DNA from 2 places in the Virgibacillus sediminis genome. Region 1 is predicted to be linked to the other one. Evidence: predicted binding sites of a transcription regulator. Region 1 holds the regulator's gene; the other holds the start of a gene.
The links. The regulator LexA, encoded in region 1, represses DNA repair genes until DNA is damaged. The targets are predictions, from matches to a motif close to CGAACATATGTTCG.
Positions count from the first base shown of each region.

Region 2: ACFODW_RS09175 (YolD-like family protein) is a predicted target of LexA. The motif match lies at 3,980-3,993, and genes of this name have one in related genera.

Region 1 covers NZ_JBHRRZ010000001.1:134,895-150,577, forward strand. The annotation lists gene cls (cardiolipin synthase) at 41-1,498, opposite strand; gene ACFODW_RS00680 (class I SAM-dependent methyltransferase) at 1,556-2,131, opposite strand; gene ACFODW_RS00685 (OsmC family protein) at 2,850-3,302, opposite strand; gene ACFODW_RS00690 (5-methyltetrahydropteroyltriglutamate--homocysteine S-methyltransferase) at 3,795-4,898, opposite strand; gene ACFODW_RS00695 (hypothetical protein) at 5,136-5,342, opposite strand; gene ACFODW_RS00700 (AEC family transporter) at 5,530-6,438, shown strand; gene ACFODW_RS00705 (tetratricopeptide repeat protein) at 6,984-9,689, shown strand; gene ACFODW_RS00710 (protein-glutamine gamma-glutamyltransferase) at 9,750-10,592, opposite strand; gene ACFODW_RS00715 (H-type small acid-soluble spore protein) at 10,745-10,924, opposite strand; tRNA gene ACFODW_RS00720 (tRNA-Gln) at 10,985-11,059, opposite strand; gene lexA (transcriptional repressor LexA) at 11,382-12,005, opposite strand; gene ACFODW_RS00730 (YneB family resolvase-like protein) at 12,291-12,929, shown strand; gene ACFODW_RS00735 (DUF896 domain-containing protein) at 13,020-13,253, shown strand; gene tkt (transketolase) at 13,360-15,363, shown strand; gene sirA (sporulation inhibitor of replication protein SirA) at 15,491-15,683, shown strand, end outside.
Region 2 covers NZ_JBHRRZ010000015.1:138,945-154,627, reverse strand. The annotation lists gene ACFODW_RS09195 (LysM peptidoglycan-binding domain-containing protein) at 1-616, shown strand, start outside; gene ACFODW_RS09190 (DUF3800 domain-containing protein) at 752-1,570, shown strand; gene ACFODW_RS09185 (hypothetical protein) at 2,002-2,223, opposite strand; gene ACFODW_RS09180 (hypothetical protein) at 2,459-3,559, shown strand; gene ACFODW_RS09175 (YolD-like family protein) at 4,015-4,335, shown strand; gene ACFODW_RS09170 (hypothetical protein) at 4,737-4,991, opposite strand; gene ACFODW_RS09165 (hypothetical protein) at 5,288-5,665, shown strand; tRNA gene ACFODW_RS09160 (tRNA-OTHER) at 5,941-6,003, shown strand; gene ACFODW_RS09155 (tetratricopeptide repeat protein) at 6,141-7,127, shown strand; gene tig (trigger factor) at 7,267-8,553, shown strand; gene clpX (ATP-dependent protease ATP-binding subunit ClpX) at 8,873-10,150, shown strand; gene lon (endopeptidase La) at 10,362-12,692, shown strand; gene yihA (ribosome biogenesis GTP-binding protein YihA/YsxC) at 12,679-13,260, shown strand; gene ACFODW_RS09130 (LiaI-LiaF-like domain-containing protein) at 13,366-13,854, opposite strand; gene hemA (glutamyl-tRNA reductase) at 14,091-15,464, shown strand; gene ACFODW_RS09120 (cytochrome C assembly family protein) at 15,482-15,683, shown strand, end outside.

The sequences.
Region 1 (15,683 bases):
TTCATCACCATGAGGGCATAAGATTGATCGGCATTTTTGTTCAAAGAACTAGTGAAAATAGGCGAGAAACTGCTTCTTTGCACTTGCTCTGGATAGAACGTTTTCTGTAATCTTCAATAGTCAACTCCGAACTCATTCGGCTATCTTCCAAAAATAATTGATGAAGGCGTTGAGCAACTTTTTTATCGTAAATGATTGCATTCACTTCAAAATTTAGTTTGAAGCTGCGAATATCAAGATTTGTCGATCCAACTGATGCTACGTCTTGGTCGACCACAATAGTTTTAGAGTGCAAAAATCCCTCCTCATACAATAATATTTTTGCACCGTGTACTAAAAGCTCGCCTACATATGCCAAAGTAGCCCAATGAACAAGAGGGTTATTACCTTTACTAGGAATTAAAATTCGCATGTCGATACCTGCGAGCAGTGAAATTTTGCAAGCATCCATTAAACTCGGATCAGGTATGAAATAAGGTGTTTGTATATAAATACTATGTTTAGCAGACATGATCAGCTCAATAAACATGTTTTTGATGTGTTCTGTTTCCGAATTAGGTCCACTTGAAATAATCTGCACAGGACTATTTCCTTTGTGTTTCTCCTTAAGAAAAGAATGCTTTTCGAATTCCGGTTTAGGATGGTTCTGTGCCTTATACCAGTCTAAAATAAAACTCAACTGAATGTGGTTAACTGATTCTCCCTTAATTTTTAAATGGGTGTCACGCCAGTTTCCAATTTTTTTATCTAGACCTAGATACTCATTGCCTATATTAAATCCACCGATATAGGCAATACCGCCGTCAATAATACAAAGCTTCCGGTGATTTCGATTATTTAAATGAAAATTTACCAGCTTTAGAAATGACGGGAAAAATACTGCGACTTCTCCTCCATTAGAGATCAAATTATCAAAGAAGGAACGAGGTATTCCTCTAGAACCGATTTCATCATAGAGGACCCGCACTTTGACTCCTACCCTTGCTTTTTCAGTAAGCTCGTCTAGAAGCTTGGCTCCCAAAGAATCGTGTTTTATTATGTAATATTGTATATTAATTTCTGTTCTAGCAGCTCTTATGTCTCTGAATAAAGCGTTAAATTTCTCAGGTCCATTATTAAAAACAACAACCTCATTGTCGGTTGTAACTAATGCATTCGATGATCTTAGGTTCATCATAATTAATTTTGAGTATTTTTTTAGTGTAAGGTTTCCAAAATAGTTGTTATGTTTTAGAGCTGTTATTTGTTTATTTACCTTCGATTGAAGAAAATCCCTCCATCGCGTTGATGTGTTATAGAAATTTTTTTGTTTTAACTGACGGCCGAAAAATAGGTAAATTAAAAAACCGATGATTGGCATAAAGAGTAGAACCAACAACCAAGCCCAAGTTGATCCGATGTCCCTTTTTTCCTTAAAAATAATAATCAGCGCTGGAAGAATATTGATACTTAAAACTATAAAGGCCACAATAAGTGTGTTTACGTTCACTAAGCTCATTACTACCCCTCTAACATAGCCTGAATGATGTGTACGTTTAAAAAATGAAAGAACACCCTACTTATAAGCAATAAAAAATAACTCATTATACAATAACTTCCCGAACTTCCGTATTGTTTGGCAATTAAATCCCTCTTCTAAAAATAAATCATGATAGCCTTGTTCATTTTGAATATAAGACCCATTGTCCATTTTTTTCATGTACCAATTATTAATTTTCTTTTTTTCAAACAAGCAAGGTTCAAGGACTACTATCATTCCGCCGGGCTTTAATGTATTTTTAAATTGCTTGATATAGCTTTTTATTTTATCAGAAGGGATATGGTGCAATACTGCAACAATTAAAATGACATCTATCGAATTTTTTCTAACGTTTAATACATCGTTCTGAAATACATCAAAATCATAATCCGGATAAAGCTTTTTCGCAAAATTAATTCTTTGCTCAGTTGGATCTACTCCAATGTATTGCCCAGGTTTACAAAGAGTGCAGTTCGCCCCGGTACCGGCTCCGAAATCAAGTACATTCTTTTCCCTGAGATTAATGTGTTTTTCTATTCTTTTATGTATATAAAATTGTGTAAGCCATTTAGGTCGAATTATTTTATGATAGAAAAAAGGTGAGAGTTCCATATATAATTCTCCTTTTTCTTGGGATTGGATGGTGAAGAGTAGTGTCAGGCTGCCGGAACATCTTTTTTGCAACAATCTTAAGTTAACCAATATCCCTTTAGTGATACCTCCCATTGCTAATTTTGAAATTTCTTAATTTCCAAAGGAGATCTAAAAAGGATAGAGAATTTAATATGGAGGCTTTCCTGTTATCAATATGAATAAAGGGAGAGAGGTTAATGGAAGGAGGAGTTGGCACTGATCAAAGCTGTACGGAATTCTTACGTGAGCGAACATGGGGATGGATATAAGTGAAGAAGGAAATGGGTGACAGCATTTTTGAGTTGCTTGTATACAACTGATCTATCTGTCTTGACCTGCTGAAAAAGCCCGAGCATTTTCTGCTCCGATAGCTGGTTAATACAAAACTCTGGTTTATAAATGTATTATGGGTGGATTTCTCTGAGAGATACTTTCAAGGGCGCGTTTGAAGAATAACGGGCAACGAATGAGGAGGTCTGGTTTAATATAGGGATCTCTATAAAGAACAAAATTATGATGTGAGGATTAAAAGAAGGTAAACTCAGCTTGTTCCAAGTAAGCATACATGGAATCTAAAAGTATCAAGGAATATGTTAGCAATGATTACACTACTTGGATGGAAAAGGGAGGGCCTTTAAAATTATCCCCTGACTATTTAGAAGGCCCCTTCTTTTTTATTTTTGTTAATCAGTCACTTCTATTTAACAGGGTTTTCAACAACTACATTTGAGGAGACAAGATGAACTGTATTCGCAATGGTATCTCCAACTGGACAGTGGCTTTCTAGGTACGCCTTGTACGCTTCAATTCTTTCCTTCGGAGCATTCGTTTCAATATGGAATGTATATCGGATTTCCTGGAATCCCGATCGCACGTCCGATTTTCCTAAAAATCCATCAGTATCAATATCACCTTCTAATTCCACCCAAAAATTTTCGAGTTCAACGTCGAACTTTTTGGCATAAGTTTTTGCCACAATGGATTGGCATGCCCCTAAAGCGGAAAGGAGTAGTTCAACTGGGGTCATCCCTTTATCCGTACTGCCCATATTTTCAGGTTCATCAATGATTACTTTATGTCCTCGCGATTCTGCCTCTACCAAAAGATTTTCCTTTAAAACTGTTTTTGCTTGAACTGTTGTTAAAGCCATTTAATATCTCTCCTTTTCACTTATAAAATAGGTGTATCTTGTCGACTAGTAGACTTTGGATAAAAGATTATCTGTCCTAATTCTAGTTATCGATTCTAAAACATAGTATTTTTATAAGTCTAGTTTTGTTTATATTATCATACAATTTTTGAAAATCAACCACCATCTTCTAGAAAGTTCCTTTAGAGTACATGTCTGTATTCATGACAACTTCCTCGCGGGGCATGACAGGCCATTTCGAATACATATGGCCGGGCTGTTGGTTTACTCTGCGGTAACCATATTAGTGAACTATAGAAGGCATTGAAACTTGACCTTTGCTGTTGGTGTATAAATAAGGGGGCACCTATAGAACTGAATTGGAAAATAGGTGAATACTGATTGAAGTAGAAAAAAACAACCCCTAACTTGAATAAGGAATTGTTTTTCTGGTTAGTGCAGGAAATATGATGAAAGTCTGACCCTGAAGACATTAACATTCTATAGTGATTTTTATTCCCAAATTTCCTTGGATACATCCACGATAAATTTTAATTTCTCCCATTGTTGTTCTTCGGTTAATTTATTACCGTGATGTGTAGAAGCAAAGCCGCATTGCGGGCTAATGCAGAGCTGTTCTAATGGCACATATTGAGACGCTTCCTGAACACGGGATTTAATAGCTTCTTTATCTTCTAATTCACCACTTTTAGAAGTGAACACACCCAGTACTACTTGTGGCCCGCCGGTTGGAATATGTTTCAGTGGTTTGAAATCACCGGAACGCTCGTCATCATACTCTAAGAAAAAGCCGTTTACTTTTTCTTTCGCTAGAAAATTAGGAGCAATTCGGTCGTACGGACCTTCAAAGGCATATGCAGATTGATAGTTACCACGGCAGAGATGAGTAGTAACAACCAGGTCCTCTGGTTTGCCTTCTAATACGCCATTTGCAACACGTAGTGCGAGATCAATCAGTTCTTCTCTTTCCAAGTCACTTTTTGCAAATGGAAGTTCCGGTGCACATAGTCCTGCAATATACACATCATCCAATTGGATATAACGGCAGCCAGCCTCATAAAATGCTTGTAGGGCATCGCGGTATGCTTGGACAATATCTTTGGCGAACTCTTCAATGTCTGGATAAATCTCTTCATTCCGGATGCCGGCATTGAAAAATTGATTTGGGCTTGGGATCGTCATTTTTGCAACGGCACGATCCCCGACAATTTCTTTAAATTCGATGAAATCTTTTAAGTGTGGATGCTCGGGGTTGAAGGATACCTTGTCAGTGACACGTACGTTATATGCCTCTGTTTCAACTCCTACGAATTGATATCCTTGTTCTGGTACATATCCTTCCACTCCGTTTAAATGCTCCATGAAATCTGTATGCCAGAATCTGCGGCGGAATTCTCCGTCTGTTACCGCTTGAAGGCCAACTTCAATCTGTTTGTCCACGATCCGTTTGATTTCTTCCGTTTCTATTGCCCGTAATTCCTCGGCTGTAATATCACCTTTCGTAAATTTCTCTCTAGCTTCATGAATGGAGGAGGGGCGCAGCAAGCTTCCTACGTGATCTGCCTTAAAAGGGGCTTTAACTATCGTCTTTGTCATGATATTCCTTCTTTCTCTTCCTGTTTAATTGATTTAACGATAGTTTAGCATGAAGGACAGGAAGAGGGGTAACTGATAAAATCTATCTCTTGATATAGTTTAAAACTATGGCAAGGTTCTCTGAACAAGAATTATATTATGCTCTGTTATGAACTAGGTAGTTTTGGAAAGGAGGTTCAGGTTCTTCCGACTACTAGTATCTGAAGGGACAAGCCCCGAACATTACTGTACGGCCGATCACTTCTTATTATTTTCGACTCTTTTCCTTGCCATTTCAAAAACTTCTTCCATAAACGGGTCGCTGCCCTTAATTTCACTAAGCGTGACATTACCTCTCTTGATTTTACTGCATCTTTCATGAATATCTTTTTGGACAGAGAGAGGGACTAAACTTTCTTTCAACATATTTTGCAACTCTAGCACTATTTTCAAATCCTCATTCATTAATTAACACAACCTTTCCCATTTTGTTTGATGATAAGTGTAGTTAATACAGGTTGGAGTCGGCCGGAGCAACAAACTCTATAGATAGCAGTCTCCAAAAGTATGTTAAAATTGCTTGGATGTAATCAATTATCCCTTCACGCTTTGGAATAGGAGGGGAATAGCACATATTGAGGAGAACTATTATATGAATCAAGAATTTTTATACGTCATTCTCATCATTGCCTTTGGCTATCTACTTAAACGCCTTCATGTCTTAGAGGAAAAAGATGGGCAAGTTATTGCAAAAATAATTTTTAAAATTACGCTGCCTGCTTTAGTGATCGTTACATTTGATAAGGTTGAGATTGAAACTTCTTTAATGCTTATACCGTTAATTGTAGTATTATATGGGTTATTTGCCACTTTTATCGGTTTTCTCCTATTTAAAAATGAAGAACGGGAATTGAAAGGATCTTTCCTGATGCTTACGTCAGGGTTTAATGTCGGTTTATTTGCGTTTCCTCTCGTATTTGCCCTATGGGGAATGAGTGGGCTGACTTATTTTAGTATGTTTGATGTCGGAACTTCATTTATTACCTTTGGTGTGGCGTACATTTTAGGAAGTTATTTTTCAGATGAAGGATTAAGCCTGAAGCCAAAAGAAATAATTAAGAAACTGGTCAGGTCCATTCCATTAATGACTTACTTCATTGCAAGTATTCTGAACTTCAGTGATATTCAACTGCCAGATATAATCATTTCTGTGGCGGGTACCATATCGGAAGCGAATATCCCTTTGTCCTTGCTTTTACTGGGAATTTATTTAAACTTCAAATGGGAAAAGCAGTTCTTCAAACCAATAGTGAAGTTTCTGATGTTCAAATATGGGCTAGGATTGGTTTTTGGAGTAATTATGTTTTTCACCCTTCCATACGATGAGATGTTCCGGTATACGATTCTGATCGGTGTGTTACTTCCGGCTGCAACATCTGCTATAACGTTCGCCGTTGAATTTAAATACAGTACGGACAGCATTAGGCTTATGGCAAATATAACCAATATTACCATTCTAGTTAGCATTATATTTTTATACATATTCGCTAACGTTATTTAGTAAATTCTATAAATGCCACATTTAAATCCCTCATGCGAGGGATTTTTATTATCGTTAAGCGAATCGAAGTATGCAACTTATCTTTACCGCAACTTCACTCAACCACAAAGGTAGAGCCCCTACGATTATTATTATTTATAAGCAGGATAGGGAAGCATATGGGGCAGCCTCTCCCCCTGAAATAGTTGGACTCAACCGAATAGTTTCTTGAGCAACGAAAACAGGCAATCTTTGACTAAATTGGTCTGAAAGCAGATAATAAGGAATAGTTATCTCATAACAGCCCTTCTTCAGACGGACTTTAACAAGGCCCCTGAACAGAGCAGACTTACCAGTGTTAGGGAAGGGTTGTCACTAATCGATCGAACTGGATATCGGCTATTCCTGTTTACGTCCAGAATTTTTACGCATGAAATAAAAATGTCAAAACGTTTATTGCTTCTTGCCTAACGGGTATACATATATTACATCTAACTACTTTCATCATCACAGCATACGTAATGAATCAACACTACAGTAGAAATATGTTTTAGCGGGGGAGTAAGATGACATTAGAGAATCTACTAATCAGAAAGTACTATTACAGTACCTTTTTGGAAGATAATGAACAGCATCATCCTATAAAGGTTCTAAGTGAGAAATATATGGATGAGCAGCAGAATGAGATGTCGGATTTCTCGAATATCCGATTTGCGCAAGGAGAGGTTTATTACCTGAACAATGATTTTGAAGCGGCTATATTCAAATGGGAAAACGTTTCCAATGAATTGAAGCCTTGGGCGCAAAAGAATATTGCGGATGCTCATTACAAATTGAATCTATTGGCAATTGCAGAAGAGTATTATAAAGCAGTTGAAACCGATTCATCGGTCCTGAAAACAGAAGTGCTGTTACAGTTATTCACCTTATACATACAACGGAGCAATTTGGAATTGGCGGCTGAATCAATTAAGAATGCCGTTAAATTAAATCCAGGATACCCTGATGTTACGGACATGGCCCGTTCTTTCTTCGAAGAGCGTGGCAATTGGGATGATGCCGTTGAATTGGCTATAAATGAATCAATTCGAACGGAGTCTCTGTATTGGTTTGAAACTTTGGAATCTTATGTGGCTAAAGGGCATGCAGCAGATAGAGAACCTGACTTTTTTAAAGAAGTATTAATAGCTGTATATCATGTAGAGCAGGATTATTTTGAAAAACTGGTGGAATCGCTTTGGAACAGTTATAGCCAGACTAACAAGTTCTTTCTATGGCTGCGGGAGATCAACCACTTTTTCCTTCAATTGAAACCGGAGAATGACCGTATATGGAGAAAACTGCCGGCACTCTACGAAGAAACATATTTTGACTTAATTGACGGAAAGTACTTAATCAGGGATTTATTCCCTCTAATGCCTAGTCATTTAATCAATTGGGTTAAGTTGAGTGCTTCTGGAGAATCATTGGCTGCATCTTCAGCTCTTCTTGCATGGAGTGGAATTTTCCCATCCAATATCGATTCATCGATAACTGAGGAAGCAGAAAGCCTGGTTCTTAAATCATCTCCCTACCAAGAGGGGATGGAGGATGCTCTTCGACTATTTGAATCAATAAAGAAGTGGGCACAGGAACAAGGATCATTGCTGGACGAGCGATACAGATGGATGGTGCAAGAGCTTGTAGATAGTGATAGATTTCACTTGATGCTGATAGGTGAAAATGCAAATGAGAACTTAACGGTTGTACGTGAATTAGCTGAAAAGGACGTAAGGGAAATAACATCTGCACTCTTGATTAAAGATGGGGAGGAAACGGAAATACATGCCGTTTCAGATAGAGATGTTAAAACCTTTTCAACGATAGATGATACTGAAATGGAAGAATTAGACGAAGAAGTGTTTTTCCATTGGAATAAGCCGGCTCCCTTTTTAAGAGATAACAATCTATCGGTGTTGACTGCTCCTGAAAAAGAGCTGTCCAGCTATTTAAGTATGGCAGATGGATTGTTGTTTTCCTTCAATGCCGATCAGCCTTTGTCTGAGGAAGTTTTGGCAAAGACGGCAAAAATTAGGGAACAAGAACCAGACCTGCCAATTTGTTTTGCCCTGGTCAACGGTTATAGTAATTTGCAGGATGAAGAACATATGGAGTCGGTAAGTGGAAGAATTCATACTTATTTCCCTGATTCGTTGGTAATCAATTTTCAAAAGAATGAAGGGGGTGTGGGTCTATACAATGGCCTGTCAAAGTTTATCCACTCTGCACGGTATAATAGAAATATTGAAAAAAAGCGCACGAAGAGTATTTTAGATTATGTAAAGAAATCAATTAACCAGCTAAGGGCACAACGCCTGGAACTGGAGAAAAATCTAATAGTTAACGTGAAAGATAATAAGGAAATGGTTACGAAGCTTGAAGGTGCTCAGCGTCAATTGGGTGACATGGAGGACAAAAAAATACAGGACATTAAAAACTCTTATCAGAGCATCCGGGAAAAACTGAGAGCACGTATGGAAAGAAATATTCCGGAAATTCTGCGAAATTGCGCACAGTATATAAAGGAAGACAGCAATTTTGAGACAGTTCAAGAGGAACTGAATATAGAGATGAATAAACAGATAACTAATTATTTTGAAGAGACAGCTTTAAGGGATTTCCGCTCTTCTATTGAACAATGGTTGGAAGAGAGTGAAGAACAATTAGTAGAAAGCCAAAGTTATCTAGATGAAATGAAGGAAAGCTTTAACCAACTGTTTGGGGAAGAAAGGTTGAAGCTTCATTGTGACATGCAGGTATTGGACGATTGGCGGCGGGATATTGATCGGATGACAAGCGGAAGCATTAAGCTGGAAAATAATGATCTGATAAGCCAGCCAGGATCTTCCCAGTTTCTGTTGAAGGGGGCAGGGAGGTTGTTTGATTCACTGCCTCAATATAAAGGCGTCCTTTATAATAGATATAAACAATATATCGAAACAAGGGATTACAGCCAAGCAGCTGAATCCGTTACAGAAATGTTTATCCAGCAGTTGGAGTTATTTGGGAAATCGCTTGATCGGGATATCCATCTATTTTTCGCTGGTCCTTCTAAAGAACTGCAAAATGCCTTGAAAGAAACCCATAATAAGATCGAAGACGGTGAAACAGCTTTGAACAATATGAGGAAGAATCCAGAGAATTACCAAGATCCACTTACATTATTCGAATTAAAACTGCGCCAATTTGGATGGATGAATATGGTAGAAAAGCCTGTTCATGAATACCCTTAACTCTATCAAGAGCGGAAAATGCACCTTGCCCCTTGCAACAGACAGGGTGCATTTTTCCTATTAATAATACATATTATTCAAATAGATTAGATAGCCGTTAAACGAAATGGATGCTTGGTTATGGTGTACCACTTTATATTGTGGCTTATAAGCAACAAATTCTCGTGACGGCATAGAAAATTGCGATAGATGCTTAAAGGATGGCCTGGTAACAAACGGCATCATATAGGCTGAGCGAGTGCTTCCGGGCCTTCTATGTTGATTGAGGGATTGGATAATCTGTTCTCCGGACTTAATTCCTATTCCATGGCCGAAAAATGTTCCGTCCTCCAACACTACGGCATTTTCTCCCCTCCACCAATCCGTTTCTGGATGAAAATCTGGATTATTAAAATAGACCACATCACCGGGAAGCGTAAAATTTGTATTAATTCGCTGAATGCCAAGATCAGAGTCGAAATGCCAGCTGTATAAGTAGAGGTTCTGAAACAGCTGATTAAATAATCTCTCCCCGATAGCAGCTAAAACAGCACGGTAGTAAATGATCAATATAGCTGTTGCACATTCAAATCCATAAAGAGAGCCGTTTCTGTAAATATCTTCAATTGCATCCGAAGGTCTGACATCCTGCCGTAATCTAAACCCGCCGACACTCGTCCGGTGCCAATATTCCGGATTGCAGCGGGAGTTCCTAAAGGTTTCAAACTGTGCGTCACTGTTGTTCATGGCTTTTGCACTCTCTATAATGTTTTTTCGCAATTGGAGTTCAAAGCGCAATCCATTCATGGTTTGATAAGAATAAATGATAGGATGGCCTTGCATTTGTCTGTAGATTGTACGTTCAATAGCATCTGAGGTCCAAGTATCACTTGCTGGAGCATCCATTCCTTGCAATTGAATCATTTCGTCCACATCCTTGTTTTAGTAAAGTTGGATTTGTACCCAGTGTATTCTTGGTGTCGTTTAATGTGTATATCAACTAGTCCACTCATTGCAGAAAACAAAAACACCGTCCGGCTGTATAACCGGCGGTGTTCTTACTTTCCCTGTATTTCTTATTGTTCCTGCAATTCTCCGAGCGATACGCGGTGGGTCTCCTGTGGATTCTCCAACATATAGACATTGGCTGTTTCGTTTTGCTCATCAATGTTTTGTATGTATATCGGATTTCCACGGAACGTTACATTAATGAGGTTTTCGGATTGCCTTATTTCCTTTGCCCGCTGCTTATCCATATATCTCGTTCTCCTCCTTATCAGTCATACTTGTATATTGAAATCATGTTTAAAGTAAAATGGCTGGTCTAGCTGGATTCGAACCAGCGAATCACGGGATCAAAACCCGATGCCTTACCGCTTGGCTATAGACCAACGATATGGAATTGCAAATGACAAGAAAAAATTGTCTATTTTCAAGATAGATCTTAACCCTTGTATCTTGTATCGCCTGTATGTCCTTATTATCTTATCCGAATAGAGAGATACTATTCGTCCAAGATCATTTTTTTATATCTTTTGAAGCTGCAGACGGAGAACACCAGTATAAAAATAAGCGTAAGCGGACATATTCATCATTTGTGACTATTACTGTGTCGATTGAATATCTAAGAAAAGAGGATAAAGCCATGCTGCGATGTATGGAGACTTGAAAATTTTGAAAAATAAAAGCCGCCAATGGCAGCTTTTATCCAGTTTAATGGATATTTCTATATAGACCGATCACTTTTCCAAGAATTGTTACATTTTCATAAATAAGAGGGTCCATCGTAGCATTTTCAGGCTGGAGACGGATATGATCCTTCTCTTTGAAGAAGCGTTTTACTGTAGCTTCGTTTTCTTCTGTCATTGCTACTACTATATCACTGTTTTGAGCAGTGTTTTGCTGTTTAACGATGACCTTGTCTCCATCAAGAATGCCCGCCTCTATCATACTTTCCCCGTCAATAACAAGGATAAAAAGGTTGTCATCCGCTCCTGCGCTAGAATTGGGGAGGGGGATGTACTCTTCTATATTTTCTACCGCAGTTATCGGCAATCCGGCAGTTACCTTACCAATTACTGGCGCGTACGTAACTTCTTCTCTAGGGATATTGTTGTCTTCTTCCATATTCATTACTTCTATCGCACGCGGCTTTGTCGGGTCCCTCCTGATGAAGCCTTTGCTTTCCAACCTGGAGAGGTGGCCGTGCACCGTCGAACTAGAAGCAAGCCCCACTGCTTCTGCAATCTCACGAACAGATGGGGGATAACCTTTTTCACTGACTTGTTCTTTTATATAATCAAGGATCATTTGCTGCCTTTTTGAAAGCTTAGTCATCTATCAAACACCTCGCACATAGAATTTACTAGTGATAGTTTACCATTTGGTACCAGGTAATGCAAACGTTAGTTCGAAAAAACGGTTGACAGGACCATACGTTCGGTATTAATATGAATGTACTTAAATGCGAACAAAGGTTCTTAAATTTTGTGGGGGGAATGCTGTATGTTTGGTAAAATAACAATGACCGATGTATTTTATATAGGTGCTTTTATTTTGATGCTGGGGTTTTTGTATTTTGCTATGATAACCAGCTGAGATCGACAGAAGGGGTTATGACACATGAGAGCTATCATCTATTGCAGAGTTAGTACCAATAAAAGTGAACAAGAAACATCACTGGAGAGACAGCGGCAGGAACTCAATGAACTGGCGGTAAGATTCGGGTTTGAAGTGATTGCCTCCATAGAGGATCAAAGAAGCGGATACGATATAGATCGTGAGGGCATATTCGAGATGCTTGATTATTTTGGAGAAGGAAGTGCTGACTGTCTGTTGATACAGGATGAGACGAGGCTTGGGCGCGGTAATACAAAGATTGCCTTGTTTCATCAGCTGCAAAAATTAGAAGTACCGGTGTATACTGCCATCCATGACGGGAAACTGGAACTGTCCGAATCCGACTCCATGGTTCTTCAAATAGTAGGAATAGTGGAAGAGTACCAACGGAAAATTCATAATGCGAAAATTAGGAGAGGCATGAAAAAGGCCGTTAAAGAGGGGTATAACCCGGCGGATAATCTATCAAATCAAGGAAAGGCTCCCGGCAGGGAAAGAGTCCCATTTCCCATCGAGGAAGTAGTAAGATTGAGGCGGAATAAAATGACCTTTGAGGAAATTGCAAAGACATTGAATAATCTGGGATATCCGGTATCCAAAGCAACTGTCCACCGCAGGTACCAGGAGTATCAAAATACTTGATTATGAACATATGGAACGATAATATGAAGAGCAAGGACGGGATGTCCCTGCTTTTTTTATGTTCTGCAGGGGCCTCAAGGAGGTTTAAACATGTTATCTGAGGAAAAATTAGGGCGTATCAATGAGCTTTCCAGAAAATCCAAAAAAGAGGGTTTAACGGAAGAAGAAAAAAAGGAACAGAAAAAGCTTCGGGAGGAATACCTGAAAAACGTCCGGAATTCATTCAAAAACCAATTTAAGTCTATGACAGTGATGGATCCGGAAGGGAACGATGTAACCCCTCAAAAAGTAAGGGACCTGCAGGAAAGAAACAAAAAACATTAAAACTGTTCATTATCAATAATGAACTTTCACTTGTTATGTGAAAAGTTTCATTATAGAATGTATATGTGACAAACAAATCAGACAGAAAGAGAAAAGGAGATTTTAAATGGCAGACAGAATTGAACAGCAATCAATCAATACCATTCGTACCTTATCCATTGACGCAATTGAAAACGCAAACTCCGGACATCCAGGTTTGCCAATGGGTGCCGCTCCGATGGCATACACATTGTGGACGGATTTTATGAACCACAATCCTAAAAATTCCAAATGGTTTAATAGAGACCGTTTTGTATTATCCGCAGGACATGGATCCATGCTCCTATACAGCCTCTTGCACCTTTCCGGCTATAATGTAACCATGGAAGACCTGAAAGGATTCCGCCAGTGGGATTCAAAAACACCAGGTCACCCTGAAGTACATCATACAGATGGGGTGGAAGCAACAACAGGACCTCTTGGGCAGGGGATAGCTATGTCCGTAGGAATGGCTATGGCAGAAGCTCATTTAAGTGCAAAATTCAATAAAGAAGATATTAATGTAGTGGACCACTATACTTATGCAATTGTCAGTGATGGCGACTTAATGGAGGGGATCTCCCATGAAGCTGCTTCTCTGGCAGGGCACCTGGGCTTAGGAAAGCTCATTGCACTCTATGATTCCAATGATATTTCTCTAGATGGTGATTTGGACCGTTCTTTTTCGGATAATTCAGAGCAGCGGTTCAAGGCGTATGGCTGGCAAGTGCTCCGTGTTGAGGACGGTAATGATGTAGACGAGCTTCGTCATGCTATTAAAGAAGCACAGAAGAACACAGATCAGCCGACACTGATTGAAGTGAAAACGGTTATTGGTTATGGTTCCCCTAATAAATCAGCTTCAGCTGCATCCCATGGCGCTCCTCTTGGAGGCGATGAGGTTAAGCTCACTAAAGAATTCTATAAGTGGGAACATGAGGAATTCCATGTACCTGAAGATGTCTATGCTGATTTCAACGAGAAGATTGGAAAGCAGGGGGAAGAAGCTGAAGCAGCTTGGAATAAAACATTGGAAACATACAAGGAAAAATACCCTGAACTTGCAGAGGAATTTGAACTTGTTCTTTCAGGAGAGCTTCCGGCTGACTGGGATAAAGAACTTCCTGTTTTTGAACCAGAGAAGGACACGCTGGCAACTCGTGCATCCTCAGGTAAGGTCCTGAACGCTATTGCCAAGTCCGTTCCGAACTTCTTTGGCGGAAGTGCCGATTTAGCTGGTTCAAACAAAACTCTGATTGAGGGAGAAGATGATTTCTCTCGTAAAAACTATGCTGGAAGAAACATCTGGTTCGGTGTACGTGAACACGCAATGGGGGCTGCCCTCAATGGTATGGCATTACATGGAGGACTGAAGGTATTTGCGGGTACATTCTTTGTCTTCAGTGATTATCTGCGTCCGTCCATTCGCTTGGCATCTATTATGCAGACTCCAGTAACCTATGTGTTTACCCATGATTCTATTGCTGTCGGTGAAGATGGTCCTACTCATGAACCAATTGAACAACTGTCCTCACTGAGAGCAATGCCTGGTCTTTCTTTGATCCGTCCGGCAGATGCTAATGAGACACAGGCAGCATGGAGGCTGGCATTAGAATCCAAAGATCAGCCGACTGCTCTAGTGCTGACAAGACAGAACCTTCCAACACTCGAAGGTACGAAAGAAAATGCTTATGAGGGTGTTAAGAAAGGCGCATATGTTGTAAGCAAAGCCGATAAAGAAACACCTGATGCACTGCTTCTTGCCACTGGTTCCGAAGTACAGCTGGCTGTCCGTGCGCAACAGGAATTGAAAGAAAAAGGCATTGATGTCAATGTAGTCAGCATGCCGTCTTGGGATCGGTTCCAATCTCAGGATGAAGCATACCGTAATGAAGTCCTTCCACCGGCCGTCAAGAGCCGTGTAGCCATTGAGATGGGATCTCCATTTGGCTGGGAGCGTTATGTAGGTGATGAAGGAAAAGTTCTAGGAATTGACAGGTTCGGCGCCTCCGCAAATGGCGAAAAGGTTATGGAGGAGTACGGCTTCACTGTTGAAAATGTAATTAAATATGTAGAGTCCGTAATCAAGTAATAACCAAAAAGATGGTTCCTTTAAGGGGCCATCTTTTTTTCGACAAAACTAGTGTGGTTTTACAATAGGAAGTGACATTTTTTTGGAGGTGAATACGTATAATAGATGATAAAAGGAGATGATTGCAGTGTATGAGTATTCTATCTTTTGGATAAAAGAAGAAATAGCGAATAATTATTTCCATAAAAGTGATCTATTATATCGTTTTATATATGAATACCAGCGTAATCACCGCCGTCCAGATTTAAAGGATCAATTTAATTATATAACTAACAGTTTTTCCGTTTCTAATTTAGTTACATACCTGAAGACATGCCGGG
Region 2 (15,683 bases), on a different contig from region 1:
AGGGTATAACTGGAAGGCTTGCTGTGAGTATAATTACATGCAGGCGTTCAAGTTTCTGGATGGGGATATCAAACAAGCTCCTATTCCGGACACTTACACTATTCAAGAGGGAGATACTCTCTGGAGTGTTGCCAACGGTCTGAAGGATGTAAATCTGGATGATCTGATGGCGGCTAACCCTGACGTTGATCCGACCAAATTGAATATCGGTCAAACAATCAACCTGGGCAAAGCCAAAAAAGCATCTGCACCAAAGAGGCAAACAAAGTCAAGTACCATTAAAAGCGCCGGCCTTGTTGTAGATGGCTACTGGGGAGCATTGACGACAAGGGCATTACAAGAATCCCTTGGAACCCCGGTAGACGGCGTTATAAGTAACCAGTACCGGAATATCGTTACAATCAAAATAACAAGCGGAATCACCTTTAGCCATGGCGGTAGTACAGTAATCAGAGCCCTACAGAGGAAAATCAGGGCGAAGGCGGATGGATACCTGGGGCAAGAGACAGTAACCAAACTGCAACAGTATTTAGGAACACCAGTAGACGGTATCATCAGCTCACCTTCTACAATGGTTAAAGAATTGCAACGTAGGTTGAGCCTTGGGACATTTTAAAATAAAGCCTCCCTAGATAGATATTTAGGGAGGCAAATATTTTGTGGATAACTATTTATATTGTGGATAACTTGAATGTTGTGATAATATAATATTGCTACTAGTTAAAATATCCTAGAAAAGGAGGAACGTTCTTTGAACAATTACAGTAATCAATGGAAAATATTCTGTGAGGAATCCGGAGATAAAGGTATCCCTAGAAGTGCCGGTTCTTCGCATTTCTATATAATAACCGCTATATTGGTGAGAGCAGAGGATGCAGAAAAATTTAGAAGTTCTATAGAGGAACACACATTTAAGGAATTGCGCTTAAGGCAACCATTAGAGTGGAAACAGCTAAAGTCTCGTTTTAAAAGGGATGATAAAAGGATTTCTAAGTTTTTAAGAAGAGTGGAACGAGATTCACCAGAATTTTTAATTACTAATGTCTTTTGTAATAAGGAAGAGACTAATGGACCAGGGCTAGTAGATAGGAATGTATTTATGAATTATCTATATGGATTGATGTTTCGACGAATTGCCGGTTTTCTCAGTAAAACAAATTCCCGTGCAGAATTAATAATTGATAGAAATACAGATAAAATGGCACAAGATAGTTTAAAAAATTATATTTCAGACGTTACCAGGTATTATACCGGAAGCCATCCTAGGCATTCAAAACCAAAATGGATTAACCCAGAGGATGATCCAATCCTAGGGATGTCTGATTTCATATCTGGTGTAGCTCTTCGCTCATGGACCGACTATGTGGAAAATGTAAGTGACGAATGTAAAAAATGTGAAGTGACTAACTGTATGTACAATTGTGATGAAAGCAATTATAAATACAAACGAAGTTTCCGATATATTCAAAAATGGAATTATAACACATTATCTAATTGGGACTGGCAAGGTCTTTTATATCACCCTTATGTATATAAAGATAATTACCCCCATTTAATTCAACCAAAATAAAAAGATCTCCAATTAATAGGAGATCTTTAATCTGGTATATGTAAGGCGGGAGGATCCCACACCGTTAAAAGGTGCTGCCGCTAAAAAGGAGCTCATCGCTCGACGCGACCTGCCGCCTAATTCAATTCTACCATAATTGGAGTTCTTGTCAAACAGATATTATAAAGAAGAGGTGTAGGAGGATCTCACACTAAATTAGTGCTGCCGCTAAAAAGGAGCTCATCGCTCGACGCGACCTGCTACACCTCTGTATTATATATATCCTTTTTTATACAAAATATACCGTTTGACGAGACGAAATAATAATTTATGGATGCCAATTTCACCTTCTCTTATTCCCTAGAAAACCCCTTCAATTTGAAGGGGCAAATTAAGGGGTATTCAGAGGTGGCCTTCTTAGCCTTCGCACATAGCACCTGTTTATACCCCACTTAATGTTCTTTTCTCCTTAAGTAACCTCCCGCACACCTATACACGATTTTCTTTTCAATTAACCTTTCAATAATCTTTTTTCCATACATTTGTAACTGCCTATCATCAGTGAGTTCCTCAATCGTCACGGCATTAGGGTATCTCTTATCAAGTTGGACCAATACGCTGATTTCTGTTAAATCTAAATTGTATTCTCTCGAAAGCTCTAAATAATTTGTCATATTTCCTCACTTTTTGTCGTATTTTCATTCATAATTTTACCAAAGAAGTTTTTATGGAGGATAGTCCTATATACATTAAGTTTTTGTAAATAGCAGTTATGTCATTCAAAATTCCTTATACATAAGATTAACTTTGTAAGCTAATTCACTATAAAATATAATAAAGAGACAAAATTTGGAAAAAAGATGTTATATTATTGGTGTTGCAAATTTTATTAATTTCAGGAGGATTCGGATGGATAACGAGTTAACAAAACAAGTTAGTGTACTTGAAATCCCTGATGATATAGGGTATTGGTTACTACGTGCTGACGGTGGGAAATATTATGATGATTTCTTCCTTAACAATTTTATAGCTATTTCAGATAATAAAATCTCACTGGAAAAATTGCGAGATTACCAAGAAAATAGTATTGCTGGGATAACCCTCGACCATTATAAGCAAGTCTATAAGGATACATATTCGGATTGGTCCAATCAGCAAATAGCCCATGCAGCTAGTAGGACAGAAAAATTCTGTGATGAAATGAAAGTGGGCGATTTAGTACTAGTTCCTGCGAAGAGATCAAACAGCTTTCTGCTCGGTGTAATAAGTGGAGAAGTTTATGAAATAACAGATGATGACCTCAACTCTGGTAAACATATCCATTATGCTATAAATCCCTATTTTAAAAGGAGAAAAATGAATTGGATAAAGGAGATACCTCGCTCAGAAATCTCCGAAAAACTTTACTGGATGTTATCAGCTCATCAAACTATATTTGATTTACAAGATCACAAGGAATATATTAATCAACTCCTCGCCCCTATATATATTCAGAACGGAAGTTGTCATGGAACGGTTAAAATATCAAAAAGGGAAGGTTTGAATTCCGATGAGTGGTACGATTTACATTCCACAATTAAAAAATATACTGATTTAACTTCGGAAGAAGTAATTGTTAAATCTAATGTTCAAAGTCCAGGTTTATTAGAGTTTATTTCTAACAATTTAGCATCAATTATGGCTATTACAACGGTTTTAGGCGGAGTTTTAATAGGGGAAGTCAACTTACTTGGAATTAAAGTTAAAGGGATATTACCGTATTATCAATCGCATAAAAAACAAAAAATAGAGATGGAGATAATGGAAGAAGATAAAAAGGCAAAACAATTAGAAAATCATAAAGCTGAGTTCGACTTACATAGAGAAAAAGAAATTTGGGAAATAAAAAAAGAGACTGAAGCCGAACAGTTACGTGAACAACTTCGAATCTCTAGTTTCGATGCTGGTAAAATAATTGCAAATCAAATGCAAACGGATACTTCGGAGAATCCGAATGGGGATGAACTCTAAAAAATACGAGAAATAATGATATTAATAATATGTAAATAATTAAATTGACTGGTAAGAAAAGGGAGAGTAGTTTTACAAAAAGATAAATTATGGATAAGGTGAAACAATAACCATAAATAATCTGAATGTATTTAATCATGTCCTCCCATCCCTTCTTATTATAACTATATAATCTCATTAATGAGGATATTTTTCAAGAAAGGAAAATATTACATTTTTAAGACTATAAACTCCACTTTGTGTTTACAGTTATGATTTGAAGCAACAATAAATAATGGAAAGTCCTTATACCTAAGGGCTTTTCCCTATCTGCAATCTCCTCAGAGTGGATTCGGATTCCCAAAACATATATTTCCTGACAGCCCTAAAATTAACTTTGCATGATTCTTCTGCTCAGTGGTAGTATAAGAACAAAGGTTCCGAACGTATATTCTTATCAGGAGGATGAAAGTATAATGGGAAAAGTAAACGATCGTGGAACAAAAAAATGGACTTCTATAATGATGCCGGAGCACACCAAGCTATTGGAGGAGATGTGGAAGCAGCAGGATTACAGGGAGAGACCCATGCTTAACGACCATCAAATTGAAGATATTAATATTGCTTTGCAGCTGGCCCTAAAAGATGATCTCACTGTGGAGATAGAATACTTTAAGAATCATTATTATCACAAAACCAAAGGGAAGCTGTTAAGCGTTGATGTCCTCAGTCAATACATACAGATAAATAACGATTGCATCCCGCTGCCTAATATAACTGGCGCCTGGATTGATTAAAAAAAGACCTCAGGTTATTACGCCCGAGGAATTTGTCTGCTTCGAGAGAGGTATAGTATAGGGCCTTCCAGAACATAAAGGTAGCACAGCTACAGTATTAGTATTTTTAACCAAAATATACTTAAACATCATACTTTATTTTCGAGAATTAGGCGGCCTGTTCAATTTTACGTTAACCGGTTTGTTTATCCCGACCTCCCAGCTCTAATTATGTTAATGGCATGGTATTTCTTCATGATTAGAGTGTCCTCTGCCGTAAAAGGTGCTATTTCCTCAGCCAAGTCAGTCATTGATTAAAGATAGAAATATGGTAAAATTAGATTCCTATCAGCTCTTATACTATTGTCTCAGGTGTGGAAAGCTTGGGACTATGAGATAGCCCCTCTTTTGAGGGGGCTATTTTAGTAAGGGTAAATTTCACGGTCTGTTATTTTGTTATATGCCGAATAAAACTTTTCCTCAATGTAATTTAGATGGTCTGTGTACCGTTCTTCGACTTCTTTTTCCGCAAACCCTAGGACAGCCCTTAACAGAAAATCAATTGTATAATCCTTTTGTCTATCTGATAAATCTAAGTTCCAATAAAAGGGTTCCTCGTCATCAAGGATTTCTCTGCACATCTTCGCAATTCTTTCATATCTTTTATAATCACTCATTTTTAGCACCTCCAATGAAAGGTATTCTTTGGCTAGGAAATTTATTCATTAGTAATAGCCGGAATTTTAACCCATCAATACTTTAAATAAACACATTCAGTTAAATGCTGGAAATCGAAACGTAATTCCTTTGGATAGTATCCTGAATGTACTTATTGAATAGCCCCTCGGTTGGGGGCTATTATTTTGGGAAAGATTGGTTTTTATGCAGGAATTCATTTAACCATGTCGAACCTTTATTATATATAGCACCATTTGCATAGTTATTAATTGAGAGTATTAAGGAGAATAGTCAAATGAAAACTGAATACATGAAAGAAGCCTATGGGTTGCTGTACGAATTAGAAACCGGGCTGGGGCAATACATTGAAATGACAATGGAGAAAACATATGGAATCGGCTGGCAGGTCCAAGCTCCCATTGCGATGAAATATAAACCTCACTCCAAACGATTTGACTCCTTCTATTACCACGAACTTGTCTCCATCCTGCGAGCATACCCCTGTTTTTCTGAACTTCCTAAAGACGTTTACCTACAGTTGCTAAGAACCGTCCCCATTCGAAATAAAATTGCTCATTGTAAGAGTATTAGTGATGAAGAAATGATGCAATTACAAAATACTTGTGGGTTAGCTATGAAATATATATGCTTTACAGAGGAAATTACTTGTTAGGCAGGGGTAAGGAGTCGTTCTTATTAGGTAACCTAGGCTTGAAACCTGAGGTGGTACATTCCTAAAACCAAGTTTGGTACTTATAACTGTATTTATTTATGGAGGAGTATTTGTGTTTCTTCCTATATAATAGAAGGAATGGTATCATGGGAAAGGTAAATGGGGTTGAACTGGGGTTGAAACTCCTCATTTGGGGTCGGAAATGAACATACTTAACCCCATAAAGCAAAATCAAAACCCTATAAACTCAAGGTTTTTCATAGAACATCCGTTTCGTACCCGGTAACAACAACAGCCTTCTAAGCTGTGGGTCGCAGGTTCGAATCCTGCCTGGGACGTCAGCGGAGAGAAACCTATAATTATTTAGGTTTCTCTTTTATATTTTTCGGGAATCATTTTATACATAAAAGCTGTGAGAATGTATATCTATTAAAAGAACCATGAATACTAACAATGGAGGGAAGGGGGAGAAGGAATGGCGCAGCAGTCTGCTAACGACAATATAATACTTTTTCCTAAATGGAAATTTGCCTTAGAAGAAGAGAGTTTGAAGGCATTAAAAGAGAAGAGATATGATGAAGCGCTGGCAAAGTTGGACCAGCTGTTGAGCTACCACGTGGACAATCATGAAATCATAATAGGAAAACTAATTTGTCTGATGGAACTGGGAAGATACAGTGAGGCCCAGGAACTATGTGAAGAGTTGCTCGGATATAGGGATGAGCATTATTTCCATTACGTACATATCTACTTGACCATACTATTTCAAACTAATCAATATGACCTGCTGATGGAACAAGTGGAAGTGGAACTTGAAGGTGAGAGTATACCTTCCGCGCTTAAAGAACAATTTGAACAGCTTTATGATATGAGTAAAAAAATGCAGAATGATCTGGTCATTGAGGATAGCAAAACACACATAGGTGAATTCTGGCAGGCCGTGGAAGAAGAAGATCATAGAAAACAATGGCGGCTTGTCGAGAGCTTAAGGAAATCAAATACCGTAGAACCGGAAAGACTATTAAAATATTTAATGGAACCAAAAGTCCATCCGGTAGTCAAAACGTCAATATTCCTATGGCTCCAAGATGCAGAATCATCCAAGGAGGTTACCGTACATAAGCTTGGTCAACAGATTACAGTGGTACCGAATGAGACAGGCGGGATACAGGTGAATGGGCTGGCTAAGCAGATCGGGTTGCTTATAAGTGAAATAGAACAAAAGAATCCATCATTGTTCCATCTGCTGAATGACTTGCTCTACCGATATTTATATGTCCGTTTTCCAATCATCCCGCCGTATGAAGATGCTCTACAAGTGGCCGAGGCCCTGCGTACTGTAGGCAAAGAATACTTGAATGTACATAATGAGTCCGTGATTAAAGCCGACCCGGCTGTTGAGGAGTATATGGAAGAAATAAAGCTATGTGATGTTTTATATTATAGTGTGATTGAAGATTGATATGATCGCCTTGTCAAATGCTTGAAAGGCAATATAATTATGTTATAATAAGATGGTTGCAAATTTAGCATCAAGAAGATCATGCTGATTGTATGAACGTGAAAAATGAATGACTCAATAGATTTTGGAGGGAATAGTAATGTCAGCAAAATGGGAAAAACAAGAGGGAAATGTTGGAGTATTAACGTTCGAAGTTTCTGCGGACGAATTCGAGAAAGCTTTGGATCAAGCATTCAAAAAAGTACGCAAGGATATTCAGATACCTGGATTCCGAAAAGGGAAAATTCCGCGTAAAATCTTTGAAAGCCGTTTTGGCGTAGAATCACTCTATCAAGATGCAGTAGATATTGTACTTCCAAATGCCTATGTTCAGGCGATTGATGAAACAGGCATTGAGCCAATTGAACAGCCAGAGGTGGACATCGAGAATATCGAGCGCGGGGAAGACCTTGTTTTCACTGCAAAAGTCCAAGTGAAGCCGGAAGTATCTCTGGGCGATTATAAAGGCCTGGAAGTGGAAGAACAATCTGTGGAAGTAACTGACGAAGAAGTCGAAGAAACAATTGAAAAACTCCGCCAAGACCATGCAGAACTTGTCGTAAAAGAGGAAGGGACAGTCGAAGAAGGAGATACAGTGGTCATCGACTTTGAAGGATTCCTCGACGGCGAGGCATTTGAAGGCGGAAAAGGGGAAAACCATTCCTTGGAAATTGGTTCCGGCCAATTCATTCCCGGCTTTGAAGAACAGTTGATCGGTAAAGATATCGATGCCGATACAGAAATCGAAGTAACCTTCCCTGAAGATTACCATGCGGAAGAACTGGCTGGTAAAAATGCTACTTTTAAAGTGAAAATCCATGAAGTGAAATACAAAGAGCTTCCAGAACTGGATGATGAATTCGCTGTAGATGTAGATGAAGAAGCTGAAACACTGGATGATCTTAAGAAAAAGAAAAAAGAAGAACTTGAATCCCAGAAGAAACAGGATGCTGAAAACCAGAAGCGGGAAACCTTGCTGGAAAAAGCCTCCGAGAATGCAGACGTTGACATTCCAGAAGTAATGGTTGAAACAGAATTGGATCAGATGGTGCGTGAATTTGAACAGCGTCTTCAAATGCAGGGAATGACGATGGAAATGTATTCCCAATTCTCCGGTCAAGACGAATCAGCATTGAAAGAGCAAATGAAAGAAGATGCTGAGAAGCGAGTGAAGACAAATCTGACATTGGATGCTATTGTAAATGCAGAAAACCTCGAGGTTTCCGAAGAAGATGTTGATGCAGAGCTTGAGAACATGGCTTCCATGTACGGTACTGATAAAGAACAGCTTAAGCAGATGCTTGGCGGAAACACGAATGCCATCGAAGAGGATCTCAAATTCAGAAAAGCTATCGACTTTCTTGTCGAAAACAGCAAAGCAGTATAATAACCTATTAAATGTTTAGGTACAGGTGAATAGGGAAAATAATTGGACAAGGTGCGAACATTCGCACCTTGTTTCCATTTTATCCATATTTATTAGAGGGAGTTGGCCGGTTAAATGTTGATTTTGCTACTTAAATCCAGGATTGGACATATAGTATAAGTAAATATGTTTGACTTTTCCCTGAAATTGGCCATAATTGATATAATCCCTGCTTAAAAGGTGTATTGTTTTGTAATTTAATATTCATCTGATATGATGACTATAAAAGTTGTACCTAACTGAAAATGGGAGCAGATATAAACTTTTAGGGGTGAATTGAATGTTCAAATTTAATGAAGAAAAAGGGCAATTGAAGTGCTCATTCTGCGGAAAGAGTCAGGAGCAGGTCCGTAAACTGGTTGCGGGGCCTGGTGTATATATATGTGATGAATGTATTGAACTCTGTACGGAAATTGTGGAAGAAGAACTCGGCACCGATGAGGAAGTTGAGTTGAAAGAGATTCCTAAACCGAAAGAAATCAGAGAAACGCTGGATGATTATGTGATCGGCCAGGATAAGGCGAAAAAGAACCTATCTGTTGCTGTATACAATCATTATAAGCGGATTAATTCACCGAAAAATGCGGATGACGTAGAGCTTGCAAAAAGTAATATTGCAATGCTGGGACCGACCGGAAGTGGTAAAACACTGCTTGCTCAGACGCTTGCAAGAATTATCAATGTCCCGTTTGCTATGGCCGACGCGACTTCTTTGACAGAAGCCGGCTATGTAGGGGAAGATGTGGAAAATATCCTGCTGAAGCTTATCCAGGCTGCTGATTACGATGTGGAGAAAGCAGAGAAAGGCATCATCTATATAGATGAGATTGATAAAGTTGCCCGTAAATCTGAAAACCCATCAATAACACGGGATGTTTCTGGAGAAGGCGTTCAACAAGCCCTTCTTAAGATCCTGGAAGGTACTGTTGCCAGTGTGCCGCCACAGGGAGGCCGTAAACATCCACATCAGGAGTTCATCCAAATCGATACGACTAATATCCTGTTTATCGTAGGGGGAGCTTTCGATGGTATTGACCAAGTTATCAAGCGCCGTCTTGGTGAGAAGGTCATCGGTTTTGGTTCGAATGCCGAGCAGGAAAATCTTGAGCCCGCTGAACTGCTGGAAAAAGTATTGCCGGAAGACCTGCTGCGATATGGTCTTATTCCTGAGTTTATCGGAAGGATTCCAGTAGTGGCCAGTCTTACTCCATTGGATGAGGAAGCATTGGTGGAAATTCTCACGAAGCCGAAAAACGCATTGGTTAAACAATATAATAAACTATTCCAAATTGATGATGTGGAACTGGATTTTGAAGAAGGAGCTTTAGAGGAAATTGCGAAGAAAGCAATTGAACGCAAAACAGGGGCCAGGGGTCTCCGCTCCATCATCGAAGGAATTATGCTTGATGTGATGTTCGAGCTTCCTTCCAGAGAAGATGTAGAGAAGTGCATCATAACCAAGGATACGATTATTAGGGAAGATGGAAGTCCTAAATTGGTATTCAGGGACGGAACAGTCAAGGAAGGTAACAAAACACTTCCAAAAGAAAGTGCCTAATTCATAAAAATTTATCAATTTGGGAAGACTGACCTGGTGTATAACTTCTTCGCTATTCAGGCTGAAGGGATATGCTTTGGTCAGTCTTTTGATATCAATGGGCAGACAGGGATTGTCTGTATTAAACATTTACAAACAGGTGAGTTTTCTATAAACTTTAAGAACGTACATAAGACGAAATAATACCTAATTACGATGGAGGTACATATTTATGCCAAATGAGCCAATTCAACTTCCCCTCCTTCCTTTACGCGGGCTTCTGGTTTTTCCTTCCATGGTACTGCATCTGGACGTAGGCAGAGATAAGTCTGTCGCCGCGCTGGAAAAGGCAATGATGGATGACCAGATCATTTTTTTGGCCGCCCAGAAGAAAGTGAGCATTGATGATCCGGAGACATCGGATATCTATCATGTCGGAACAACTGCAAAAGTAAATCAGATGATCAAGCTTCCAAATGGAACACTGCGGGTCCTTGTGGAAGGGCTGGATAGAGCACAGATCATTCGTTATGTTGAAGACGAAGATGAATTCCTGGTGGAAGTGGAGAAACTGGAAGATATACAGGGAGATCCCCATGAAGAAGAAGCATTGATGCGTTCCCTTCTGTCCCAGTTTGAAGAGTATATAAAAATTTCAAAGAAGATTACCCAGGAAACATTGAATACGGTAACTGATATCGGAGAGCCGGGAAGGCTTGCTGATATTATTACTTCGCATTTATCACTCAAAGTGAAAGAAAAACAAGAGCTGCTTGAAATGCTGGATATTAAGGAAAGACTCCAGCACCTGGTTAAACTTATATCGAATGAGCAAAAGGTTTTGGACCTAGAAAAAAAGATCGGGCAGCGTGTGAAAAATTCCATGGAGAAAACTCAAAAAGAGTATTATCTTCGTGAACAATTGAAAGCAATTCAGAAGGAGCTAGGTGAAAAAGAAGGAAAGACAGGAGAGGTCGGCCAACTTCGGGAAGAGGTGGAACAGTCCGACATGCCTGAGCATATCAAGGAAGTTGCACTCAAGGAATTGGGAAGGTATGAAAAGGTGCCACAAAGTTCTGCGGAGAGTTCTGTTATCCGAAACTACCTGGACTGGCTCCTTGCTTTGCCTTGGACTAAAAGGACCCGTGATACGATAGAAATTCCGACAGCGGAAAAGATACTTGATGAGGATCACTATGGCTTAGAGAAAGTGAAAGAACGCATCTTGGAGTATCTGGCCGTTCAAAAATTGACAAAGTCCATTAAAGGTCCCATCCTCTGTCTAGTCGGCCCTCCAGGGGTGGGGAAGACATCATTGGCTAAATCGATTGCCCGTTCCATCAACCGCAATTTTGTCAGAATCTCGCTTGGCGGAGTTAGAGACGAAGCTGAAATAAGAGGCCACAGAAGGACCTATATTGGTGCAATGCCCGGAAGAATTATTCAGGGTATGAAGAAAGCGGAAACCATTAATCCAGTGTTCCTTTTAGATGAGATTGACAAAATGTCCAATGATTTCCGTGGAGATCCGTCATCAGCTATGCTTGAGGTGTTGGATCCTGAGCAAAATGTTAATTTTAGTGATCATTTCATTGAAGAGACTTATGATTTATCCAATGTATTATTTGTCGCCACAGCCAACTATGTCAATAATATACCAGGACCTTTGCTGGATCGGATGGAACTTATTTCTATTCCGGGGTATACAGAGGTAGAAAAGCTTCATATCGCCAAAGAACATCTGTTGCCGAAACAGCTGAAAGAAAACGGACTGAAAAAAGGTAATATGCAGGTCAGAGATGATGCATTGCTGAAGCTGATCCGGCGCTATACCCGGGAAGCAGGTGTGAGAAACCTTGAACGCCAGCTTGCCACACTTTGCCGGAAGACAGCTAAAATTATTATCTCTGAGGAGAAAAAGCGAGTGATAGTAACGGAGAAAAGTATAGAGGACTTGCTTGGAAAGCCGGTATACCGTTACGGTATGAAAGAGCAGGAAGATCAGGTGGGTGCAGCAACAGGGCTGGCATATACTTCAGCCGGCGGTGATACGCTGTCCATTGAAGTTTCCCATTATCGTGGCAAAGGAAAGCTTACCTTGACAGGGAAATTAGGGGATGTCATGCAGGAATCTGCCCAGGCTGCCTTCAGTTATATCCGCTCCCGTGCAGAAGAACTGAGAATCGAACCTGATTTCCACGAGAAATATGATATTCATATCCACGTTCCTGAAGGTGCTACTCCGAAAGATGGACCTTCAGCTGGTATTACAATGGCCACGGCCCTTGTTTCCGCTTTAACAGGAAGGGCTGTAAAGAGGGAGGTAGCTATGACGGGAGAAATTACGCTCCGTGGTCGGGTACTTCCGATTGGGGGACTTAAAGAGAAATCATTAAGTGCCCATCGTGCTGGAATTTCCACAATTATTATACCTGAAGAAAATATAAAGGATATTGATGATATTCCGGAAAGTGTGCGCAATGGCCTGACATTTGTTCCGGTCAGCCATTTAGATCAAGTCCTCAAGCAGGCACTTGTGGAGGAAGAAAATGAAGATAACTAATGCAGAAATTGTCATCAGTGCAGTAAGCAAAAAACAATATCCAGATGACCGCCTGCCGGAAATTGCTCTGGCAGGACGGTCAAATGTGGGGAAATCTTCGTTTATTAATAAGTTAATCAATAGAAAAAACCTTGCTAGAACCTCTTCTAAACCGGGGAAAACACAAACGTTGAACTTTTACCGGTTAAACGATGCTTTCTATTTCGTAGATGTTCCCGGTTACGGATATGCGAAAGTTTCCAAAAAGGAGAGGGAAAAATGGGGTACGATGATGGAAGAGTATTTCGAGACAAGGGATACATTGAAGGCTGTTGTCCTTATTACTGATAGCAGGCATGAGCCTACGAGGGACGACATTCAAATGTATGACTTCCTAAAGTATTTCGAATTGCCGGTGATCGTCATTGCTACGAAGATTGATAAGGTGCCGAAAAACAAACGGTCTTCCCATTTAAAAAGGACGAGGGAAACATTAGAGATGGAGCCTGAAGATGAATTGGTCGCTTTTTCTTCAGAGACAGGTGACGGAAAAGACGAGTCTTGGAGACTGCTGAGGAGATATCTCTAAAAACGGCTGCTATTCAAAGGAGGGTCCTTTGGAATAGCAGCTTTTTTATTCAGAAAGTTATTGGATAGTGGATACCGAACAGACTACACGTGTGGGACTATGCTCTTACTTTTTCTTTTTCCTTTTCAATAAGTAAATACCTATGAAGATTAAAATGAGAGGCCAAAAGTTTTCAAGGAAATCCGACATTATATATATCCAGGATAGCCATTCGGGCAATTGTATGGAAAATATTAATAGGATAGAAAGGCTGGTCAGAAGCAAACCAGTTATAAAACCGTCTTTGGTTTTTGTAGATTTAATAATGAAAGCAAGGCCAACCAGCAGCAAATACACCCCCCAATGATCGATCCACCATTGGTAGTGCTGATTGCCGTGAAGGTGAATACCGATACCAAGTAGGAGAGAGCCTGAAAATAAATTATCATACAACTTTGACGTATAGCCATGAATAACCAGTGCCAAGCCGACGATAATAAGTAATGTCGTCCAGGAATAAAAATCGGTGAATAAAGGCAGCCTCCATTCCCGGAACAGAAAATAAATGCCTATCCCAATTAAGATATAGGCAATCAACGAATTTCTTTTATTCATTTCTATATCACCCCGCTACACATTCATCTATATACTGATTCCTTGCTAATTGAAAAACGTTATGGTAAATTACATTGGAACTCAATTTATAACAAAGTACGGCCTGAATCTATTCTATTGTTTCATTATCTGTTCACATTTTCAAAAAAAGTGCAGGGTAATTTATGTTAGAATATTGTTAGAAGATAAAAATTGTGGAAGCACATTTACTGTATAGAATGTTGGGGGTATTTAGTTTGCATATCGTGAAAGTTGGACTCAATTATAAGACAACCCCGGTTGAAATCAGGGAAAAACTTACCTTTGCTGAACCGTCGCTGGTAGATGCGATGATTGAACTCAAAGAGCGTAAGAGTATTCTTGAGAATGTGATTGTTTCCACATGCAACCGGACGGAAGTATATGCGGTCGTTGATCAACTTCATACAGGCCGTTATTATATAAAACAGTTTTTGGCAGATTGGTTTCAGGTGGAAAAGGAAGAATTTTCCTCCTATCTTCAAATTGCTGAAAATGATGGTGCAATAGAACACTTATTTCGAGTATCTTGTGGGCTGGACTCCATGGTGGTTGGAGAAACACAGATTCTCGGACAGGTAAAACAGTCCTTTCTGACTGCACAGCAAGCAAAGGTAACCGGAACGTTGTTCAATGAACTGTTTAAACAAGCTATTACCTTTGCAAAGAAAGCACAGAAGGAGACGGCTATAGGTACACAGGCGGTTTCGGTCAGCTATGCAGCCGTAGAACTTGCCAGGAAAATATTCGGCAAGCTTCAGGATAAGCATGTCGCCATTCTTGGTGCAGGGGAAATGGGAGAGCTCGCTGTAAAGAACCTTCAAGGTTCAGGTGCAGATCATATTACAGTAGTAAACCGGTCCCTGGAGAAGGCAGAAAAGCTTGCGGCGAAATTCCAAGCAGAAGTAGCATGCCTGGAACAGCTTCCAGCTGTGGCCGAGAAAGCTGATATTCTTATCACCTCTACTGGCGCTGATTCCTATGTGGTAACGAAGGATATGATTGCGCCAGTATTAAAGAAACGAAAAGGAAACCCGCTTTTTATTGTAGATATTGCCGTTCCCCGGGATGCTGATCCGGAGCTAAGCCAACTGGAGGATGTATTCCTCTACGATATTGACGATCTGCAGCATATCGTGGATGAAAATATGGCTTCGCGAAAAGCTGTTGCCGAGGAAATTGAACTTCATCTGGAAGGGGAAATTGTGGCGTTTAAAGAATGGGTGCGTACGCTTGGAGTTGTTCCGGTTATTTCAGCTTTGAGAAAGAAGGCACACTCTATTCAGACGGAAACAATGAAGAGCATTGAAAGAAAGATTCCTGATTTGACCGACCGTGAAAGGAAAGTTTTGAATAAGCATACAAAAAGCATTATTAATCAGCTGCTGAAAGAGCCGCTTACTCAAGCAAAGGAATTGGCTGGCGAAAAGAATGCAGAGGAGTCTCTGGACCTGTTTGTAAGTATTTTCGGGCTTCAAGATGAAGTAAAAGAAGAACTGATGAAACAGGCCAGTGAAAATAATGCATATCCAGCACTGAATGACAGCGGAAAAGCATCCTTGCCATTGCTGCATAAACTAACCGGCATGTAAACGAAGGGATTCCAAATATGTTTGAACTGAAATGGCTTTCCGAGATCATACTGCTTATTTACGGATCCAGTCTGTTTGGATATTTTATTGATTTCATTCAAAACAACCAGAAGGCGAATCGAATTGCTTTCTGGTTGCTTAGTATGGTCTGGTTTATTCAGACCCTGGTTTTTGTCATATATATTTTCTATGAAAAAAGTTTCCCGGTAGCTACATTGA